DNA from 4 places in the Sphaerimonospora mesophila genome. Region 4 is predicted to be linked to each of the others. Evidence: riboswitches for the same ligand, from Rfam matches in the RefSeq annotation. Region 4 holds a riboswitch; each other region holds the start of a gene.
What was found. Region 4 has a riboswitch for cyclic di-AMP ahead of AP234_RS00280 (coiled-coil domain-containing protein). Riboswitches for the same ligand answer to the same signal wherever they lie in the genome.
Positions count from the first base shown of each region.

Region 1: linked by a shared signal. The riboswitch ahead of AP234_RS26365 (NlpC/P60 family protein) and the one ahead of AP234_RS00280 (coiled-coil domain-containing protein) in region 4 are both predicted to bind cyclic di-AMP.
Region 2: linked by a shared signal. The riboswitch ahead of AP234_RS23365 (C40 family peptidase) and the one ahead of AP234_RS00280 (coiled-coil domain-containing protein) in region 4 are both predicted to bind cyclic di-AMP.
Region 3: linked by a shared signal. The riboswitch ahead of AP234_RS05730 (CHAP domain-containing protein) and the one ahead of AP234_RS00280 (coiled-coil domain-containing protein) in region 4 are both predicted to bind cyclic di-AMP.

Region 1 is NZ_BCBX01000045.1:84,393-89,705, reverse strand. It holds gene AP234_RS26370 (patatin-like phospholipase family protein) at 1-956, opposite strand, end outside; gene AP234_RS26365 (NlpC/P60 family protein) at 1,197-2,141, opposite strand; cyclic di-AMP (ydaO/yuaA leader) riboswitch at 2,298-2,474, opposite strand; gene AP234_RS26360 (amino-acid N-acetyltransferase) at 2,790-3,341, shown strand; gene AP234_RS26355 (RDD family protein) at 3,472-4,692, shown strand.
Region 2 is NZ_BCBX01000041.1:165,191-170,503, reverse strand. It holds gene AP234_RS23385 (MDR family MFS transporter) at 1-330, opposite strand, end outside; gene AP234_RS23380 (TetR/AcrR family transcriptional regulator) at 390-980, shown strand; gene AP234_RS23375 (glycosyltransferase family 4 protein) at 1,032-2,141, opposite strand; gene AP234_RS23370 (peptidase MA family metallohydrolase) at 2,424-3,269, opposite strand; gene AP234_RS23365 (C40 family peptidase) at 3,311-3,892, opposite strand; cyclic di-AMP (ydaO/yuaA leader) riboswitch at 3,960-4,146, opposite strand; gene AP234_RS23360 (NlpC/P60 family protein) at 4,348-5,307, opposite strand.
Region 3 is NZ_BCBX01000031.1:288,846-294,158, forward strand. It holds gene AP234_RS37795 (cation:proton antiporter) at 1-511, opposite strand, end outside; gene AP234_RS05725 (cation:proton antiporter regulatory subunit) at 517-999, opposite strand; gene AP234_RS05730 (CHAP domain-containing protein) at 1,209-1,934, opposite strand; cyclic di-AMP (ydaO/yuaA leader) riboswitch at 1,948-2,088, opposite strand; gene AP234_RS05735 (serine hydrolase domain-containing protein) at 2,292-3,668, opposite strand; gene recD2 (SF1B family DNA helicase RecD2) at 3,765-5,313, shown strand, end outside.
Region 4 is NZ_BCBX01000030.1:21,980-27,292, reverse strand. It holds gene AP234_RS00290 (M50 family metallopeptidase) at 1-1,277, shown strand, start outside; gene AP234_RS00285 (MmcQ/YjbR family DNA-binding protein) at 1,350-1,712, shown strand; gene AP234_RS00280 (coiled-coil domain-containing protein) at 1,751-2,683, opposite strand; cyclic di-AMP (ydaO/yuaA leader) riboswitch at 2,697-2,847, opposite strand; gene galT (galactose-1-phosphate uridylyltransferase) at 2,919-4,013, opposite strand; gene AP234_RS00270 (DeoR/GlpR family DNA-binding transcription regulator) at 4,135-4,941, opposite strand; gene AP234_RS39340 (50S ribosomal protein bL37) at 5,103-5,180, shown strand; gene AP234_RS00265 (SpoIIE family protein phosphatase) at 5,273-5,313, opposite strand, start outside.

The DNA.
Region 1 (5,313 bases), on a different contig from region 4:
TGCTCCTCGTCGGCCACGGGATCGGACAGATATCGTGCGACGCCCGGTTTCGGTTCATGGCTGTGGAGCCAGTGCAGGGTCGCCTGGGTGGCGCGCTCGATCAGGTCGGCCGTCTGGCGGAAATCTATCGGCAGCACCTCGACCGGGCACAGCGGCGGGAGCACGTGCATCGTCGTACGACGCCGGTTGTGCCTGATGGAGGCGCTGATGCGCTGCTCGCTCAGCAGGTTGTAGCCGTGCAGGGCCATCGCGATGGCGGTGGACGGCGGCGCGGGCAGATGGCAGGAGAAGCCGGGCGCGAACAGGTACACCTCGTCGGCGCCCGCGTTGACGGCCAGATCCAGGACGGTCTGGTCGGCCACGCCGCCGTCCATCAGAATGCGGTCGCCGATCCGCACATTGGGATAGAGCGCGGGAATGGCGGTGCTGGCCAGCAGCGCGGGAAGCACGGGTCCGTGCGACAGCACGGCGGCCCGCCCGCTGAGGACGTCGGTCGTCAGCACCAACAGCGGGAGCCGGGTGTCCTCCAGGTACTCGAACGAGATGAAGCGTTCCAGGAACCGGCGCAGCGCGTTGTTGTCGAAAAGGTGGTTGCGGGTGCCGAGTGCCGTGCCGAGGACGGTCACGGGGTTGAACGGGAAGGTGTAGTTCAGCGTGCCGATCGCCCGCAGCGCGCCACGCAGCGGATGGAAGGGAAGGTTGTCCGCCAGGCTGCGCAGCGCCTCCTGCCTGCTGAGCGGATACACGTCGTGGCTGCTCACCGTGAGCCACAGGCGGGCGAGCTCCTCGACGCCCTCGGCATCGGGGTGGGCCGCGTAGTAGGCGCCGTTGAGCGCGCCCACCGAGGCGCCCACCACCATGTCGGCGCGCACCCCGTGCGCCGTCAGTGCGCGGAGCATGCCCACCTGGACGGCCCCCAGGCTCCCACCGCCCCACAGCGCGAAGGCCCTCGTCATCGCGGCTCCTCTCACGAGAGCGCAACGGTCGGCCGGGACGCGCTGAGCGCGCCCCGGTCTTCATAGTCGGTTCCCGGCGACGTCGCACCGAATCGGCGAACGACGCTTCGACGTACGGGCCGGGTGTTCCCGGTGCGTGTCCGCCTCGGCCGGGGGAGCCGTCCCGATGCTCAGTCCGCGATGCTCAGTCCGCGATGCTCAGTCCGCGATGCTCAGTCCGCGATGCTCAGCCGGAGATGCTCAGTCCGCGATCCGTACGGCTCCCGCGAACGGCCGACCGGCGATCTTGGCGACGCGTACGACGTCCCCGGTGCGCGGCGCGTGGACCATGTAGCCGCCGCCGATGTAGATGCCGACGTGATGCAGGTCGTTGTAGAAGAACACGAGGTCGCCCGGACGCATGTCTTCGCGGTTGATGTGCGCGCCCGCCGTCCACTGGTCACCGGTGTAGTGCGGCAGGCTGATCCCGACCCGCTGGTAGGCCGCCATGACCAGGCCGGAGCAGTCGTAGGACGAGGGCCCTTCCGCGCCCCAGACATAGGGCTTCAACTGCTGGGTCAGCGCCCAGCGTGCGGCCTCGGCCGCCTTGCCGTTGCCGACGATGGGGAACGAGATCCGGGTCGCCCGGCCGCCGATGCTTCCGGCGACCCTGCTGTAGAGGCTGCTCTCGGTCTTTCTGATCAGGCCCCTGATCTTTTCCTTGCGGGTTTCGAGGCTGGACAGCAACTTCTTCACCTCGGCCTGGCGGGCGGCGGCGCTGGCCTTGGCCCGCTCGGCGGCCTTCATGACGTTGGTGACCTCGGTGACCTCCTGACCCTGCTGCATCTGCAGCGCATAGGTGGTCGAGGCCTGGTCGAGGTAGGTCTCGGGGTCGGTGGCGCCGACCATCGGGAGCAGCGGGCCGATGCCGCCGTTCATATAGGAGTTCTGCGCGAGCGCGCTCGCCTTCTGGCGGCGGTCGGCCAGTTCCGCCTCGCTCTTGGCGAGGTTCTTCTTGGCGATGGCGGCGGAGCGCTGGGCGGCCTTGAGCCGTACGCGCTCACCGTTGTACTGCTCGGCGAGGCTCTCAATCTCCTCGTGGAGGCGTTCGACCTCCGCCGCGAGCTTCTTCAGATCCGGCTTGGGTTCGGCGGTGGCGGCCACCGTGGGGGCACCAAAGGTGATCACGGTGAGTGCGACGCCCACGAGGGCTAACCGGCGGATGCTCCTGGACCCGGCCTTTCGGGCTCGGGCGTGCCTGCCTGCGGGCCGTCCTCCACGCATGCGTTACCAAGCTCCTCTCCTCGGCTGTGCCATCGGAGGACCGCCTGTTACGGCCGTTCGCCGGCCGCGCGGTGTCCGTACGGCACTACTGGACGCCTACCGGGTTAGCTGACGGGTTCGGGCCGGAGTAGCCCTACCTTTCGGATTCACCCCGTTATCGACGGGGTCCGGCATCGAGCCGGACCGCGATCCGTACAGTTGGGTCCCCGGTTCCCCTCCACACCTGGTGCGTTGAAGACTCGGCATCGTCGCTGGACATTAGTGCACGCCGAGTTCCTGCTCAACCGGAACTCCCGATCCCATCTAGATTTCACAACTGAACGATCACGTTCGGGTCACGGTCTCGGCGTGCGCGTACCCTCATCAACCTGCCTTTACTTTCCCCGTAAGATCATGAAGGTCCGTCGGCCCGGTGTCTCAATTAGCTAAAAATTGGGCAAGGTGACGTTAATCACTACTCCCACTCACGGTACTTTCGCCGCGACTGTGCGTTACTCTGGTCCGCGCCCTCCCCGTTATGGTGTGACCGTTAATCCGGTCGCTTCGGTCGCAGGGCTACGCTGACCGTTCATGGAGCAGGTCGCCGAGGAGACGCCAGCCGAGTCCGGTCCACCGGCCCTTGTCGTACGTCGTGCCAGGACGCCCGACGTACGGGTGATCCGCCGCCTCGTCGACGCGTACTCCGGAGTCGGGCCCCGCCTGCTGGAGAAGAGCACGGTCACGCTCTATGAGGACATCCAGGAGTTCTGGGTGGCGGAGAGCGCTGGGCGGGTCATCGGCTGCGGTGCACTGCACGTGCTCTGGGAGGACCTGGCGGAGATCCGCACGGTCGCCGTCGACCCCGAGGTCCGTGGCCGGGGCGTCGGCCATCGGATCGTTTCCGCGCTCATAGAGACGGCGCGTGAGCTGGGAGTGCGGCGCGTCTTCTGTCTCACGTTCGAAGTCGAGTTCTTCAGCCGGTACGGCTTCATGCCCATCCAGGGCACGCCGGTGTCACCCGAGGTCTACGCCGAACTCCTGGCTTCTTACGACGAAGGCGTCGCCGAGTTTCTGGATCTTGAGCATGTGAAGCCCAACACACTCGGCAACACCCGTATGTTGCTGCACCTCTACCGTGGGTGATCCTTGCGCTGCTTGACTATATGGGAAACCAAATGCAAAGGTGACTGTTGATACGCCGGTCGCTACTTTGGGCGATATCAGCATGGAGCCTGAACCGCGGGCGCATGCGTATCTGAAACGAGGTGACACGGTGAGCACCGGACAGCCACCGTATCCGCAGGGCGATTCGGATGGTACGCCAGCGCCGCCTTCCGGCCGCGGTGCCGGCGCGGACAGGCAGGCGTTCGACCCTGAGGCTACTGTCGTCAACTATCTGAACCCGCCCCAGCAGCAGGGCTCGCCGCAGACCCCCGGGCACGGACAGCAGTACGAGCAGCAGCAGTACGGCCAGCAGGGCTACGGCCAACAGCCGGGATACGGTCAGCAGCAGGGCTACGGCCAGCAGACCGGCCCGCAGTCGTACGGTCAGCAGCAGTACGGCCAGGAGCAGTACGGTCAGGCCCAGCAGCAGTACGGCCAGCAGACCGGGCCGCAGTCGTACGGTCAGCAGTCGGGTTACGGCGGCCAGCAGCCCGGCTACGGTCAACAGCCCGGCCATGGCCAGCAGCAGTACGGGCAACAGGGATACGGCCAGCAGGGATACGGTCAACAGCAGCCCGGCTACGGTCAGCAGCCGGACTACGGCGGCCAGCAGCCGGGGTACGCGCAGCCCCAATACGGACAGCAGCAGTACGGCCAGCAGCAGTACGGTCAGGAGCAGTACGGCCACGACCAGTACGGCCAGGCCCAGCAGCAGCCCGCCTACGGCCAGCAGCAGGGGTACGGCCAGCAGGGCTACGGGCAGCCCGGTTACGGGCAGGCGGCCTACGGCCAGCCGTACGGCGCCGCGGTCCCGCCCGGCGCTCCGGCCCCGCTCGCCGAGTGGTGGCAGCGTCTCGTGGCGAGGATCATCGACGGCATCGTCGTCGGCATTCCCTTCGGGATCATCTCGGCCATCATCACGGCGATCGTGGTGACTCAGGGGTCGATCAACCTCAGGACCCGCGAGTACGTCGAGCCGAGCGGTTACTTCCTCGCCGCGCTGCTCATCGCGATCCTCAGCGGTGTGGTGATGATCGGGTACGAGTTCCTGATGCTGAAGATGCGCGGGCAGACGATCGGGAAGATCGCCATGGGCATCAAGGTGGTCCCGGTCGGCGGCACCCTCACCCAGGGCGGCCTGTCTCCGGATGTCGCGGGCAAGCGCGCCGGCGTGCTGTTCGGGCCGCAACTGCTGCGGTGGATTCCCGTCGTCGAGTATCTGATCGGCGTCTTCGCCCTCCTGAACGTGCTCTGGCTCCTTTGGGACAAGCCGCTGCAGCAGGCCCTGCATGACAAGGCGGCGGGCACGGTGGTGGTCAAGGTCAAGTAGTGCCATAAGGCGGGGTCGATGGAACGGACCATCGGCCCCGTTTTTTCGTACCCTCCCCCAAAGAAGGGGCGTAGGGCGTGTTTCAAAAGCGCTGTACGACGCGAAGGGCCCCCGCGGCGGAGTCCGGGGTGAACTCCCGTGGGGTGGAAGAGAACGCGGCGAGGAGCCGGCTGGACCGTGCGTGGCAGGGTATGACTTTTGAAACATGGCTCGGGTGATGCATCGCGGAAAGCCCGTAACAGGAGGGGCTAAACCGTGGGATGCCCGGCCAACGCCCGTGGGACCGCCCACGCCGAAGCGGATCGGGGTAGGGTCCGATCGACGCCGCGCCGCTCGTCGGCCGAATCCCAAGCGGTCCGGAATCCATGGTCTGGAATCCATATGGTCGTCTCCGGGTCGTCCGGCCCGGTTCGCCTTCCCGGCCGTACCGATCGTGGAATGGTAGGTCGTTTGGATCGCTCGAATCGTTCCCGTCCCCCCTTCGGCCCCGTCGACGTGATTTTTTCCGGACGACCTCAACTGATCTTCGGTACTCCCCGTCGATCTTCTGGGAACTTCCGTAGAATGCTCCGCCGACCGGTTTTCGTCGTGTTTCGCCGACCTTCAAGAGCGGTCTTCGCG
Region 2 (5,313 bases), on a different contig from region 4:
GATGGCGATCTCGATGAGGAGCTTCTTGTCGAACAGGTCGGCGAGCTTGCCCCAGATCGGGGTCGAGGCGGTCGTGGTGAGCAGGGCCGCGGTGACCACCCAGGTGTACTGGGACTGGGTGCCGTTGAGTGAGCCGATGATCTGGGGCAGCGCGATCGACACGATCGTGCTGCTGACCATCGCGACGAAGAGGACGAGAAGCAGACCGCTCAGTGCCTCAAGCACCTGACGGTGGCTCTTCGGCTCGGTCTCCGGCAGCGTTGGTGCGCTCAAGCGCGGCCTCCGATTCGAACAATGGCTTTGACGAAGAACGACGGGGATACGATACATGCCCAGTGAGCAAGTTTGCCCACTGGGCATCTTTCAACCCGGAGTAAGGTAGACGCCTGATGGAGACCACGGTTGGGCTGCGTGAGCGCAAGAAGGCCGAGACACGGGAGGCCGTGCACCAGGCCACGATCCGGCTGGCCGTCGAGCGCGGGCTGGACCACGTCACCGTCGACGACATCGTGGCCGCCGCCAACATCTCCCGCCGGACCTTCTCCAACTACTTCGCCAACAAGGAGGACGCCCTCCTGTACGGCGAGGAGCAGCGCATCCGTTCCCTCCTGCGAGGGGTACGCGGGCGACCGCTGGACGAGTCGGGCTGGCAGGCGCTTCTCGGCGCCGTGCGCGAGATGCTGGCCGACACGGGCGAGCCCGACCGGGAGTGGGCGGTGCGCACGTCGCTGTGCAAGCGGCACCCCTCGCTGCTCGCCCGGCAGCTCGCCAACCACGCCGGTCTCGAACGGGAACTGGCCCAGGCCATCGCAGAACGCGACGGGGAGGACGCCCGAGGCATGCGGCCGCGGCTGCTGGCCGCCGCCTTCCTGGTCGCGCTGCGGATCGCCACCAACGTCTGGATCGAGGAGCAGGAGGCCCGGCCGCTCTCCGAGATCATCGAGGAGACCCTCGCCCAGATCGCCCGGCCGTTCGGCTGAGCCGGGCCGCCCGGCCGAGGAGCCGGGCCGCTCAGGCCGGGGTCCGGAACGTCACAGGAGGCCGGTGAAGCGGGCCGCGACGTGGTCCCAGTGCCACTCGCGCTCGATCCAGGCCCGGCCCCGCTCCCCCATCGCCCGAGCGCGGCCGGGGTCGGCCAGCAGCCCGGTGAGCGCGCGGGCGATCTCGTCGGGGGAACCCCCGTCCACGACCAGGCCGGTCTCGCCGTGCCGTACGGCGTCGGGCGCGCCCCCGGAGGAGCCGGCGACCACGGGCAGGCCGGTCGCGGACGCCTCCAGGTAGACGATGCCGAGGCCCTCCACGTCCAGGCCGCCCAGCCTGCTGCGGCACGGCATGGCGAACACGTCGCCGGCGGCGTAGTGCGCGGGCAGCGCCGCCCACGGCACCGAACCGGTGAACACGACGGAGTCGCGCAGGCCGAGCCGGCGGACCGCCCGCTCCAGCGCGGCGCGCGAGGGGCCGCCGCCGACCAGGAGCAGCACCGCGTCCCGCACCCTCCGCAGCACCCGCGGCCAGGCCCGGATCAGCATGTCCTGGCCCTTGCGCGGCACCAGGCGGGAGACGCAGACCACCGTCGGCCGGTCGCCGAGGGCCAGCGCGGCGCGCACCTCGTCCCGGCCGGCGCCGGGCCGGAAGACGGCGGTGTCCACGCCGGGCGCGAGCCGTACGAGCTTGGCCTCGGGAACGACGGCCGCGAGCCGGCGGCGCGTGTAGCCGCCGAGATAGGTCACCGCGTCGGCACCGGCTCCGATGCGGCCCAGCAGGGTGCGGGTCACGGGCAGGCGCGCCCAGGACGCCTCATGGCCGTGCGTCAGCATGACCACGCGGGCGGCCCCGGCGGCGCGCAGCGCGGGGGCGAGCAGGCCGAGCGGCGCGGCCGCCCCGAACACCACGGTCGCGCCGTCCTCCACCAGGCCGGCCGCCCTGGCCGCGACGGTCCTCGTGGGCAGCATGAGCGTCGACGGGTGCCGGACCACCTCGTACGGCTGCCGCGCGTCGAATCTCTCGCTGCCCTTCCATCGGGGCGCGTACACGACGACCGAGTCCGGCGGGAGACGGCAGGCGAGCCCGTGCACGAACGCCTGGATGCCGCCTGGCCTGGGCGGGAAGTCGTTGGTGACGATCAGCGTTCTCGCGCCCATCCCTGCCCACACCCCTCACCATGGACATCCCCCGCCACCCGCCCTCCACCGTGATCTTGCGAATGCTCGCACGGATGGCCGCCCACCTGGCACGCGACCTTCCGTGATCTTGCAGAAATATTCGTCGATCCACAGTGACCTGCTGAAACACCATTCGTGATCTTGCACTCGGCGGTGGAGTGCAAGGTCACGAAGAGCATTGTCGCAGGCAGCGGCGTATGATCGGGAGTTTCTGCAAGATCAGCGAGGACGAACGGGCAGGCAGGCGGCCATGGGTGCGAGCTATCGCAAGATCACGGTGGGGAGGTAGGCGAGCCACGAGCGGGTGAGCTCCGCTGTCGAGATGCCGAGCGTGGCGCGCAGCACCCCGTCGATGCCTTCACCGCCGTCCCGGCCGGTGCGCATCGCGGCGCGGTAGAGGGCCACGAGCCGCCGCTCGCCGAACCGCTCGGCGATGTACCGGCAGGCCAGCCAGGCCTCCTCGTACGCCTGCGCCCGCCGGGGCGAGCCCGCCGCGAAGTCCGCACGATCGGGCAGCGCACGCGGCGGCGCCCCGGCCCGCAGGTCCGCCGCCAGTTCAGCGGCGACCGCGCCGGCCGTGAGGCCGCTGTCGAGGTAGCCCACGTAGTCGGCGAACCCCTCGACCAGCCAGGCGGGCAGGTGCCCCGTCGCCGCCGCGTCCGTGGCGACGTGGGTGAGCTCGTGCGTGATGACGACCCGGCGGCCGGCCGCCGACAGGCGGGCGAAGCCGGACGGTTCGACGATCACGCGGTCCACCCCCGCGAGCGCGGCGAGTCCGGTCACGCGCGCGGGCGCGGCCAGTGCGGCCGCCTGCTCCGTCGTGGCCGGCACCAGGATCACCGCGTCGACCGGCCGCCCCCAGACCCGGGCGACCGTACGGCTCCCCCGGTCGGCCGGCGCGGCGAGTTCGGCGACGAGTCCACGTGGCCGGCCGACGACCAGCACGTGCTCGCCCCTGGCCCACGACGCACCGGCCCAGATGTCCGGATGCTCGGCGGTGATCGCCCGCGCCGACGGCAGCAGGCGATCACCCGGCCCGGACCCGGCCGGCAGGACCAGCAGCCCGATCAGGACCAGCGCCCCGATCAAGACACGGATCAGCGGCATGCCGAGCATCGTACGGGGGCCGCGCGGCGGCAGCGGTGACGTCAGACCCCGGGTCGTACGGCTCCCACGAAGGTGCGCTTGCGGTAGGCGTCGAGCTTGTCGATCCTCACCCGGGTGCCGCTGTGCGGCGCGTGGACGATCCTGCCGCGCCCGATGTACATGCCCACGTGACCGCCGCCGCTGGTGAAGACGAGGTCACCGGCCTTGAGGTTCCGCCAGGCGACCTTCTTGCGCACCGCGCCGAGCATCGACCACGTGGTGCGCGGGAGGCGTACTCCCGCCTTGCGCCAGGCGAACTGGACGAGGCCGGAGCAGTCGAACGCTCGCGGTCCGGTGGCGCCCCAGCGGTAGGGGGCGCCGATATGCCTTTTGGCGACCTTGACGGCCTGCTTGGCCTTGGCCTGCTGACGCTCGGCCCGGCTCGGCTTCGCCTCCTTCTTCTCCGTGCTCGTCTTATCCGTGCTCGTCTTCTCCGTGCTCGTCTTATCCGACGTCTTCTTCGCCGCGGGGTCGTCGGCCGAGGCGGCCCGTCCGACCGCCGGGTTCGCCTTGGTGACGGTCACGGTCACCGAGTCGTCCGCCGACGCCGGTGCGGCGATGGCCCCGAGGGAGGACGTCAGCACGACGCCACCGAGGACGAGACGGGCACGATGGGACAGATTCGCGGGGGTGGTAGACAGGATCTCTCCTAGGGTCTTCCGCTCGCGCCTACCGGGTTAGCTGACGGGTTCGGGCGGGGAAGTCGCCCTACGGCACCCGGGTGGCAGCGTTTTGGAACGCTCCCGGCGCGCCGATTCACCCCTGACCCCTGAATGCGAGGGTCGTTGGTTCCCCGGCTCCGTGCCTCCTGACTGCACGGACTCGGCAGATCACCGATTGGATGCGGGACGAGACCGGTGGTCCGGTGCTCGCCGCAGGCCCAGAAGCTATCCGGACGCGCCACCGAACGGCAAAGGCCACCCCAAGGAGAAGGAGATCGTTTAAGCTCCGGGTAAGGTAAAAACCGCAGGATACCCGGACGAAATTCACCTAAATATGATGCTGCTCACATTTAGCACAAAGAGATCAAAAAGCGACCTCAGGGGCGTACCGCACCAATCGGGCGATATTGGGCAAGTGGGGTGACTTTCACCACATCTCCCGTCTGGGGAGCGTGGACCACCTTGCCGGCCCCGTCATAGATCCCGACGTGTCCGTAGCCCGAGTGCCAGAGCAGGTCACCGGCCTGCAACTCGTTCAGGGACACCCGCCGGCCGGCGCCCCACGCCCACTGCTCATAGCTCGTCCGGGGCAGCCGCACCCCGGCCGCCGCCCAGGCCGCCTGAACGAGCCCTGAGCAGTCCCAGCCGCTCGGTCCCGTCCCGCCGTACCGGTAGGGCTTGCCGATCTGCTTGTAGGCGAACTGCAGCGCGGTGAGCGCGTTGCCCGACGCCGGCCCGGTGTAGACGGCTCCCGCGCTGTTCGGGTTGCCGGGGTTGAACGCACCGAGTTCGCGCAGCAGTGCCATCTGCCGCTTGACGAGCTTTTCGACCTCATCCTTCTCCTTGGCGAGGTCGCCCTTGACCTTCACGGCGGAGTCGTAGGCCGACTTCTTCCTGTCCCGTCGCTGCTTGAGCCCCGAGATGGCGCCCTCGTACGCCTCGAGCTTGCGGGCGCGCTCCTGGGAGAGCTGGTCGAGTGCGGCCATGCCGCTGAGGGCCGCCTCCGGGTCGGTGCCGTAGAGGACGCCGTTCCACGCCAGGTCGCCGAACTGGTAGTCGTTCACCGCGATGGAGACGACCCCCTCGCGCAGCTCCTCGACCCGCTTGGCGTGCTTGCGATAGTCGTCGTTGACCGCGTCGTACTGCTTCTTGGCCTTCTTCCACTTCTCGTTGGCCGCGTTGTAACGGTCTACGAGCTTGTCGGCCTGCTCGTTCAGCTGCTTCAACTTCGCTTTGGCCTGAGCCACGGTCGGTCTCGGATCCGCCTGCGCGTCCATGTTCGGCAGCAGCAAAAGCACGGCGGCCATGCCGGCGGCCACCGGTAAGCGCCCTCGCACCAAGGC
Region 3 (5,313 bases), on a different contig from region 4:
GCGTGGTGAGGATCGGCAGGTAGGCGGCCATGGCGAGGTCCTCGAACACCAGCACCGACAGCACGGCCGGGGTCTCGCGGTTGCCCAGCCAGCCGAGATCCCCGACCACTTTGGCGGTGATGCCGGAGGAGGTGACATAGGTGATGCCGCCGAGGGCGACGGCAGCGACCGGCCCCCACCCCAGCACAAGCGCCGTGATCACACCGGGGGCGGCGTTCAGCACCAGGTCGAGCAGGCCCACCGGGGCCGAGGTCCGAAGCGTCCCCACCAGTTCATCGGCCGTGTATTCCAGGCCCAGGGTGAACAGGAGCAGGATCACGCCGACCTCGGCGCCCAGTGAGACGAATTCCTCGCTGGTGGTCAGGGGAAGGATCCCGCCGATGCCGAAGGCCAGACCGGCCAGCAGGTACAGCGGGATCGCGGAAATGGAGAAACGGATCGCCACGGCCCCGAGCAGCCCCAGGGCCAGGATGATCGCACCGAGTTCGATTAGTTGGATGGCACCGTGCACGGGCGTCATCCGTTGGCGAAGATGTCGGCCACCGCCGCTGTTCCCTCCCCGGTGCCCACGACGACGACGACGTCGCCAGACGAGAACACGAGATCGGGACGCGGGCTGGCTATCACCTGACCCTGGCGGACCACGGCGACGATCGACGCCCCGGTCCTGGTGCGTACTCGGCTGTCACCGAGCGCGCGTCCGTCGTACGGTGATCCCGCCGCTATCGGAATCTTCTCCGTCATGAGACCCTCTACCTGGCGATGCAGCTCGCTGAGGCGCTCCACGATCCGGCCGGTGCCCAGCAGCTCGGCCAGCGCGTTGGCCTCGTCGGCGGTCAGCATCACCGTGACCACACAGGTGTCGGGGTCTTCCTTGTCGTAGATCACCAGGTCGCGGCGGCCGGTGTGATGTGAGATCACCCCTACCTGCCGGCCTCGCTCGGTGGTGAGCACATGCTGCAGCCCGATACCCGGCAGTCCCGTCCGCGTGAGATCCACGTCTCCTCCTGAGCTGTTCCTTTTTCCTGGTGCCGCGGACTCCGGCGGCCCTACGGGCACAGCATTACAGAACATAAAAGGCCGGGCGAACCGCCGCGTACACGGGGTGGAGCTGAGACGGCGGGACCCCGACCGGGAGCCGGGTCACGGCCTCCGGTCGGGGTCCGACCAGCGTTTCAGCGTTTCAGCGCTTCGCGGGCTGGATCGCGTCAGGGCGCGGTGTACAGCGGGTAGCCGTACCCGGCCACGTAGCTCTTGGAGCGGGTGCGCTGCTCAACGGCGCCGCCGTCACCGGTGTTGCCCTCGATGGTCTCGATGGTGCCGTCGCCGTTGTCGCGGACGACGAAGCCGACGTGGTCGATGCCGCCGATGGAGTCGCCGCCGCTCCAGTCGAAGAAGACCACCGCTCCGGGCACGGGGGTGTCGCCCCACCGGCCGTGCTCGGCGAACCAGGTGGCGTGCGTGACGGTGTAGGCGTCGGAGCCCATGACGGGGCCGATGCCGAGCTGCTCGCCCACCCAGGAGACGAACATGTCGCACCAGGGGGCGTTGGCGTAACCGGACAGGGTGCCGCCGTCACGGGCCAGGGTCTCCTGGGCGCGCGGGCTGGACATGTACCACTCGTGGAACTTGGTCCCGCCGCCGTAGCTGTTCTCGGTGATTCCGACCTGGCTGGCGGCCAGCTTCAGCACGTCCTGCGGGCTGACCTTGGGCAGCGTGGCGGCGATCTGGGCGAGGGTGTCGGGGCTGCCGCTGGTGGCGCCGTCGCCGCCCGCCTGCTCGCCGCCCGCCTGCACGATGTGGGACGTGACCGCGGCGGCGTGGGTGGTACCGGCCTGCGCCGCCTGCGGCCCGGCGACCACGGCCGAGACGAGGGCGCCGGCGGCGACGCCCGTGACGAGGGCAGCACGGGCACAGGACTTGAGGGCGTGCATGCGGGGTCTACTCCCTTGCTTCCATGCCGCCTACCGGGTTAGCTGACGGGTTCGGGCTGGAAGTTGCCCTACGGCACGGCACAGCGCGCCGATTCACCCCAAGGAGAGGTGGGTCCCCGGCTCCGCGCGGACGCGGACTCGGCGGCCGGGCGGTGTCCCGGCCGGGACACCGCGTCGGTCAGAGGTGGGCACACTTGACCTGAAAAACGGACATATGCGCCCTTGGATGCATAAAAGGTAATAGATACCACGACGCCGGTCAAGTAAAGACAACTGGGGTTTTACTGGACGGATCAGTGGGAACCAAGGGGCGTCGCGCGCAGGCCCGCCCCGCGCGCACACGTCACCGCGGCGCGCTCAGCGCCACCCCCGGGGGTCGACGCCGCCGGGCACCGGGACCTGCGGATCGTACGGCTCGCGGGTGAACACGAACGTGTTGAGATCGAGGTGCACGCCGCCGTCGCCGGAGCGGACCACCCGCAGCGTCTCACCGGCGTAGTAACCGTCCAGCCCGACCCAGGTGCCGTCGTCCCTGGCGGCGAACCGCGACGCCCGGCCCTGACCGCTGACCGGCGTGAGCGACAGCCCCCGCCGCGGCAGGACCCGCAGCACGTACGGCGCCGGCCCCCAATACCACGGCCCGGTCAGCTCCAGCAGATCGTCGTCGACCTCGGCGGGCTCCCACTCGGCCGGCAGCTGCGGCTCATGCTCGGCCAGGATGTCCAGCAGGTCGACGTCGAGCGGCCCGCGCACCCCCGAGGTGGTGTTGGCCAGCCACAGCACGCCGACGCCCTCGGCGGGGTCGGCCCACACGGTGGCCAGGAACCCGGGCATCGACCCGGTGTGACCGGCCAGCCGCCGGGGGCCGCGCGGGCCGGTGTGCCGTACGAGCTGGAAACCCAGGCCATAGCCCCGGGTCCAGGAGTCGCCGTCCTCCACGATGGCCGGCTCGCGCATCTCCGCGAGCGTCTCCGGCCGCAGCACCTCCGCCGTGTCACCCGCGACGAACGCCGCCCAGCGCGCCAGGTCGGCCGCCGTCGACCACATCTGCCCGGCCGGGGCCATCGCGACATGGTCGTTCTCCGGCTCCGGCAGCAGCACATCGGCCCACGGATGCACGGCGTACCCGGTCGCGTGCGGGGGTCGCGGGCGCGGGGTCGTGTCACGCATGCCGAGCGGCCGCAGGATCTCCTCGCGCACGACCTGCTCCCACGGCGCCGACCGCTTGCGCGCCACCAGCTCGCCCAGCAGCCCGAACCCCACGTTGGAGTAGTGGTAGCGCCGCCCCGCACGATGCCGCGCCGACTCCGGCCCCATCGCGCCGATCAGCTCGGCCACCGCCACCCCCGGCGTGCGCTCCCACCACGCGCCGGGCGGCTCGGCCGTCAGCCCGCTGGTGTGCGACAGCAGCTGGGCGATCGTCGCCTCGCCCACCGGCGTGCCCGGCACGTGCTTGTCCAACGGATCGAGCAGATTCAGCCGCCCCTCGTCGCGCAGCCGCATCACCGCGACCGCCACCAGCGTCTTGGTGATCGACCCGATGCGATACTGCGTGTCCCGCTCCGGCCGCTGCCCGTCGACCCGCCCCCGGGCCCCGAACCAGGCGATCTGCCCGTTCCGCACCACCGCCGCCACCATCGAGGGCACCCGCGACTGCGCCTGCTCGATCGCCAGCCTGCGCAGCATCGCGCGAGCCGTACCCTCCAGAACCATCCCACCGACCTCCGCAATCACGACACCATCGTCGATCGCATCAGGCTATCGGCCGGGGGAGCACAGCACGGGGCAGATCGTACGCGGCGCGGCGCGGCCTGGGGGACAATGCCAGCCATGACCAACCCCTCCGGCGCGCCCGCCGGCAGGCCGCCCGGCACCGAGCTCAACTGCGTCCTCGAACGGATCACCTACGCCAACGAGGAGACCGGCTACACGATCGCCCGGGTCGCCGCCGAGCGCTCGGGCAGCGAGCTGCTGACGGTCGTCGGGCCACTGCTCGGAGCGCAGGTCGGCGAGTCGCTGCGGCTCACCGGCCGGTGGGGGTCACATCCCCGGTACGGCAGGCAGTTCGAGGTGTGGTCCTACACGACGATCCTGCCGGCCACCATCCAGGGCATCCGGCGCTATCTGGGCTCCGGTCTGATCAAGGGCATCGGCCCCAAGATGGCCGAGCGGATCGTGGACCACTTCGGCACCGACACCCTGCGCGTGATCGAGGAGGAGCCGGGCCGGCTGGTCGAGGTCCCCGGGCTCGGCCCGAAACGGACCCGCATGATCGCCGACGCCTGGGAGGAACAGAAGATCATCAAAGAGGTGATGGTCTTCCTGCAGGGCGTCGGGGTGTCCACCTCGATCGCCGTACGGATCTTCAAACAGTACGGCGAGGCCTCCATCGGCGTGGTCAGGAAAGAGCCCTACCGCCTGGCCGACGACGTGTGGGGCATCGGGTTCAAGACCGCCGACACCATCGCCCAGGCCGTGGGCATCCCCCACGACAGCCCCGAGCGGGTCAAGGCCGGGCTGCGCTACACGCTGTCCCAGGCCGCCGACGACGGCCACTGCTACCTGCCGGCGCCCAACCTCGTCGCCGACGCCGTCAAGATCCTCGACGTGCCCGCCGAGCCGACCGCCGCCTGCCTGGAGGAGCTCGTCGCCGAGGAGGGCGTCGTCCGCGAGGACGTCCCCGTGGGCGAGGGCGGGGACACCACCGTCCCGGCGATCTACCTCGTGCCCTTCCACCGGGCCGAGCAGTCCCTGGCCGGCACCCTGCGCGGCCTGCTGACCTTCGGCCACGACCGGCTGGAGGCGTTCCGGTCCGTCGACTGGAGCGCCGCCTTCGACTGGCTGCGCGACCGGACCGGCGCCGACCTCGCCCCCGAGCAGGCCCAGGCCGTACGGCTCGCGCTGACCGAGAAGGTCGCCGTCTTGACCGGCGGCCCGGGCTGCGGCAAGAGCTTCACCGTCCGCTCGGTCGTCACCCTCGCCCGGGCGAAACGGGCCAAGGTCATCCTGGCCGCGCCCACCGGACGGGCGGCCAAGCGGCTGTCGGAGCTGACCGGCCACGAGGCCACCACCGTGCACCGGCTGCTGCAGCTGCGCCCCGGCGGGGACGCCTCCTTCGACCGCGACAACCCCCTCGACGCCGACCTGGTCGTGGTCGACGAGGCGTCCATGCTGGACCTGCTGCTCGCCAACAAGCTCGCCAAGGCCGTGCCACCCGGCGCCCACCTGCTGTTCGTCGGCGACGTCGACCAGCTCCCGTCGGTCGGCGCCGGGGAGGTCCTGCGCGACCTGCTGGCCGCGCCCGACATCCCACGCGTACGGCTGACGCAGATCTTCCGCCAGGCCCAGGAGTCCGGCGTGGTCGTCAACGCCCACCGGG
Region 4 (5,313 bases):
CGATCATCTTCGTCGGGCTGCTGCTCTCCATCGGGCTGCACGAGATCGGCCATCTCGTCCCGGCCAAGCTGTTCAACGTCAGGGTCACCCAGTACATGGTCGGTTTCGGGCCCACGATGTGGTCCAGCAGACGGGGTGAGACCGAGTACGGCCTGAAGTGGATCCCGCTCGGGGGCTACATCCGCATGATCGGCATGCTGCCGCCTCGTCCGTCGGACGATCCCAACAAGCTGCGGAGTGTCTCGACCGGCCCGTGGCAGGGCCTGATCGAGAACGCGCGTGCCGTCGCCTCCGAGGAGATCAGGCCGGGCGACGAGGACCGCGTCTTCTATCGCAAGCCGTGGTGGCAGAAGACCATCATCATGTTCGGCGGCCCCGCGATGAACTTCGTGCTCGCCTTCGCGCTGTTCGCCATCGTGATGATGGGATTCGGCGTGACGGTGTCCAAGCCGACCGTCTCCTCCGTGTCCAAGTGCGTGATCCCGGCCGTCGAGGCGGCCAAGCGGGACTGCCGGGACACCGATCCGGCGACGCCGGCGGCCAAGGCCGGCCTGCTGCCCGGCGACCGGATCACCTCGATCGCGGGGACTCCGGTGACCACCTGGGAGGACGCCACCCACCTCATCCGGGCGCACGGCGCCGGCGTCGCGGCCATCGGGATCGACCGGGCGGGCCGGAGCATGACCCTCACGGTGAACCTGATCTCCCAGGACATGCCGTCACTCGACGACCCGGCGAAGGTCGAGAAGAACGTGGGGTTCCTCGGCGTGTCGCCCACGTTCGTGGTCGAGCGGCAGGGACCCGGATACGTGCTCGGTCAGATGTGGGACATGACCGAGCGCACCGCGGTCGCGATGGTCAACATCCCGAACAAGATGGTCGGCGTCTGGCAGGCGGCGTTCTCCGGCGAGAAGCGCGATCCGAACGGTCCCATCGGCATCGTCGGCGCTGGCCGCATCGGCGGTGAGATAGCCGCCTCGGACATTCCCGTCGAGAACAAGATCAATATCTTCATCACCGTGCTCGGCGGGCTCAACCTCGCGATCGGCATGTTCAACCTGATTCCGCTGCTGCCGCTGGACGGCGGCCACATCGCGGGCGGGCTGTGGGAAGGAATCAAACGCGCCGTCGCGCGGGTCCGGCGGCGGCCGATGCCCGCCCACGTCGACGTCGCGAAGGCGCTGCCGCTGACGTACGTGATGGCCGCGTTGCTCCTCGTCATGGGTGGTCTGCTGATCTACGCCGATCTGGTCAACCCAGTACGCATCTCCGGCTGAGCCCGTTGATCGGCGATCCACACTTTCTCAAACTGACGTACGAATAGCCGCGCGGTGTCGTATTCTTCGTCGATGGACGAGTTGGAGCGGCTGCGTGCGCTGTGCCTGGCGTTGCCCGAGACGACCGAGCGGCTGAGTCACGGCGAGCCGACCTGGTTCGTGCGGGGCAAGAAGACCTTCGTCATGTTCGCCGACCACCACCACGTCGACCGGCTCGCGTTCTGGTGCGCCGCCCCTCCCGGGGTGCAGGAGGAACTCGTCGAGACCGAGCCCGACCGGTTCTTCCGGCCGCCCTACGTGGGGCACCGCGGCTGGCTGGGCGTCTACCTGGACGTCCCGGTGGACTGGGACGAGATCCGGCGGATCGTCGCAGACGCCTTCCGCCATGTGGCGCCGAAGACGCTCGCCGCCCGGGTGCCCGCTCCGGAGGAGTGACCGAGGCACGGGGCGGACCGAGGGGCAGGGCGAACGCCTCAGTACATCGATATGTGAACGTGGTCGTAGTGGTTGGCGGTGACCCCGCCGCGGTCGGACATCACCCGCCAGCCGGGTCGGCCGAGGTTGTAGATCCGCTGCCGCCAGATCACGTACTTCACGCCCAGCTTGGCGCCGTTCTTGATGGCCCAGTCCGCGATGGCGTCGCCGAGGGCCTTCATCTCCTCGGTCGGCATCGCGCCGCCCGAACTCATCATGAAGTCGCAGGCGCGACCGAGGGGATGCTCGCCACTCGTGTCCGAGCGGTAGCAGCCGACCGGGAAGCGCAGGTCGAAGTGCTCGGCCACCTCGGAACGCATCAACCGGGTGCGCGGAGTGATGTTGTCGGCGCCGGTGGGCAACTCGGGAGCCCACGAGCCGCCCGGCCGTCTGCCGGGGGCGACGGGGATCAGCTTGTCGAGCTTGTCCTTGATCTCGTCGATCAGCTTCTCCGCCTCCTTGCGCCGATCGGCGACGGTCGCGGCCTGCGCCTTGAATCGGGCGGTCAGGTCTTTCGCCGCGTCAGCGGCGCGCTGCCGTTCCGCGCGCGCCTCCTCGAAGCGGCCGAGCCTGAGCACCTGCTCCTGCTGCATCTGGTACACGAGCGCCGAGGTCGTCAGGTCGGGAACCGGCACCGGGCCGCTCATCTGGTACGTCCGCTCGGCGAAGTCCTCGACCGACCGTCTCATGGCCTCGTAGTCGGCCTCGGCCCGGGCGAGCCGCTCACGCGCGGCCTGCTCCGCCGTACGGGCCTTGGCCAGCTCGACCCGTTTGGCGTTGTAGTCGACGATCAGCTGGTCGACCTTCTTCTCCAGGCCGGCGAGCTGTTTCTTGAGGACGCTCCTGCTGGGTTTCGGGTCGGCATGGCCCGCTGTGGCCGTACCGAACACGAGCACGGCGGCCGCCAGCACAACGGCGGCCAGAGGTGACACGCGGGGCAGTGCCCACTCCTCTCCATCTGCCTGCCGGGTTAGCTGACGGGTTCGGGCTGGAGGCGCCCGGGCACCAGGTCGAACACCTGGCGTGCCTTCACCCCATGTTCCTGTTGGGTCCCCGGCTCCCGGGCGCGGCGCCTGGGATTAGGCCTGTCGGCTGGGTCAGTCGATGCGAAGGATACTAGTGGTACGGAAAGACCGGTTGCCACCCCAAGTCGCAACCATTCGGAGATCAGCCCGTGATCCGGGCCTGCTGCAGCATCCGGGCCGCCTCCTCCGGCAGTACGTCGTTGACGAAGGCGCCCATCGCGGACTCCGAGCCGGCGAGGTACTTCAGCTTGTCCGGCGCCCGCCGGATGCTGAACAACTGCAGGTGCAGATAGGCGAGATCGCGCCGATGGGAGACCGGGGCCTGGTGCCAGGCCGCGACGTACGGCATGGCGACCCCGAACAGGCCGTCCAGACGGCGCAGCACCTCGGTGTAGATCGGCCCGAACGCGGCGCGCTCCTCGGCCGCCAGCGCGGGGATGTCGGGCACCCGGCGGTGCGGATAGACGTGCACCTCGAACGGATAGCGGGCGGCCGCCGGCACGAAGGCGGTCCAGTGTTCGTTGGCGGCGACCACCCGGGGGCCACGCCGCTCGGCCGCCAGCACATCGGCGAACAGGTTCCCTCCCGCGTATCGGGCGGCCGTGTCCAGCATCCGCCGGGTTCGCGGCGTCACGTACGGGTAGGCGTAGATCTGGCCGTGGGGATGCGGCAGCGTGATGCCGATCTCGGCGCCGCGGTTCTCGAAGCAGAAGACCTGCTCAACTCCCGGCAGAGCGGACAACTCAGCCGTACGGTCGGCCCATGCCTCCATGACGAGTTCGACCCGGTCGTCGCCGAGGGAGGCGAAGGAGGCGTCGTGGTCGGCGGTGAAGCACACGACCTCGCAGCGTCCGACGCCCGGCCGCGCCTCGCTGAGCCCGCCCACGTCGTCGTGCCCGCCGGTCCCGGCGCTCTGCCCCGTGTCGAAGCCGCCGGTGTTGAAGCTGAAGGACGGGAAGCGGTTCTCGAAGACCGCCACCTCGTAGGGGGAGGGGATCTCCGAGCCGGGGTGGGCGGGGCAGAGGGGACACTCCTCGGCCGAGGGGAGATGCGTGCGGGTCTGACGGTGCCGGGCGACCGCCACCCACTCGTCCAGCAGCGGGTCGTGGCGCAGTTCGGAGGCGAGGGGGCGCGGAGGCAGGTCACGGGTGTCGGAAGCCCCGTGGTCCGCGTCGTCCCGCCGGTCGTAGTAGATCAGCTCACGGCCGTCGGCGAGATGGGTGATCGTGCGCTTCACGGTGTCTTCACGCTGCCGTTCATGTCGGTCTTCACGTCGTCGTTCAGTCGTTCGTGCTGTCGCCTGTCGTGTCGCCTGAGCGACCGGTGCCGGCGTCGTCCGTGGCTCCTGCCGCCGCCGTTCACGGCGCCGCCGCGCGCGGCCCGGCCTCCCCGGCCGGATCGGCGATGATCAGGCGGCCGACGTGCTCGGACAGCTCGGCCCGTGCGTCATCCGGTAGTCCTCTGTCGCTGACGACGACATGGGCCTGATCGAGACGGGCGATGGTGCTGATGCCGACCGTGCCCCACTTGGTGTGGTCGGCCAGGACGACGAGCTGCCGCGCGGCGGCGACCAGCTCCCGGTCGGTCTCGGCTTCGAGGAGGTTCGGGGTCGTGAAGCCGGCTCGGGGGGACATCCCGTGGACGCCGAGCATGAGCGTGTCGACGTTCAGGGATCGGATGGCCGTGACGGCCACCGGTCCCACGAGCGCGTCGGACGGCGTGCGCACCCCGCCGACCAGCACGATGGTCTGGTCGGTCCGGCCCGCCCGATGGAAGACGTCCGCCACCTGCACCGAGTTCGTGATGACGGTCAGCTCGGGCACCTCGACCAGATGGTGGGCGAGGGCCCATGTCGTGGTGCCGGCCGACAGCGCGACGGCGCCGCCGGGCTGGACGAGCCGGGCGGCCCGCCGGGCGATCGCCTCCTTCTCCGCCCGCTGGCGCGCCGACTTGTCCGCGAAACCGGGCTCCTCCGTGGATCCGGTGCCCGCGGCGGTCGCGCCGCCGTGGACCTTCTCGATCAGACCGCGGTCCGCCAGGACCTCCAGGTCCCGCCGGATGGTCATGTCGGAGACGCCGAGGTCGCGTACGAGCTCGGCGACGCGTACGCCACCCGTCCTGCGGACCCGCTCCAGGATCGCCTGCCGCCGTTGCTGGGCCAGCATCCCTCGCTCCTATCAACAGATTTCAACAAATTATGCCAGATAGAAGTAGCGAGCATGTTGATTCATGATGGGTCATTCGGCACGGATCCGGCTTCTCCCTTGTACGGCATGCCGGGCCGGGAGACAGTGGGGAAAAGCCGGACGAGGAAGGCGGTCCCCGGATGGGAAAGCGCGCACGTAAGTCCAAGGCACGTAAGAAGAAGAAGGCCAACCACGGCAAGCGCCCGACCGGCCGCTAGCGACACGACCCGACACGGCGAGGTCGGGGAGCGAGGCGGGCCTCGTGCCGGTACGGCTTCATGCCGAGCCGCCGCGGATGTCCACGTGATCGTCAGGGCAGGTTCTGCTCCACCCAGACGATCTTTCCGTACG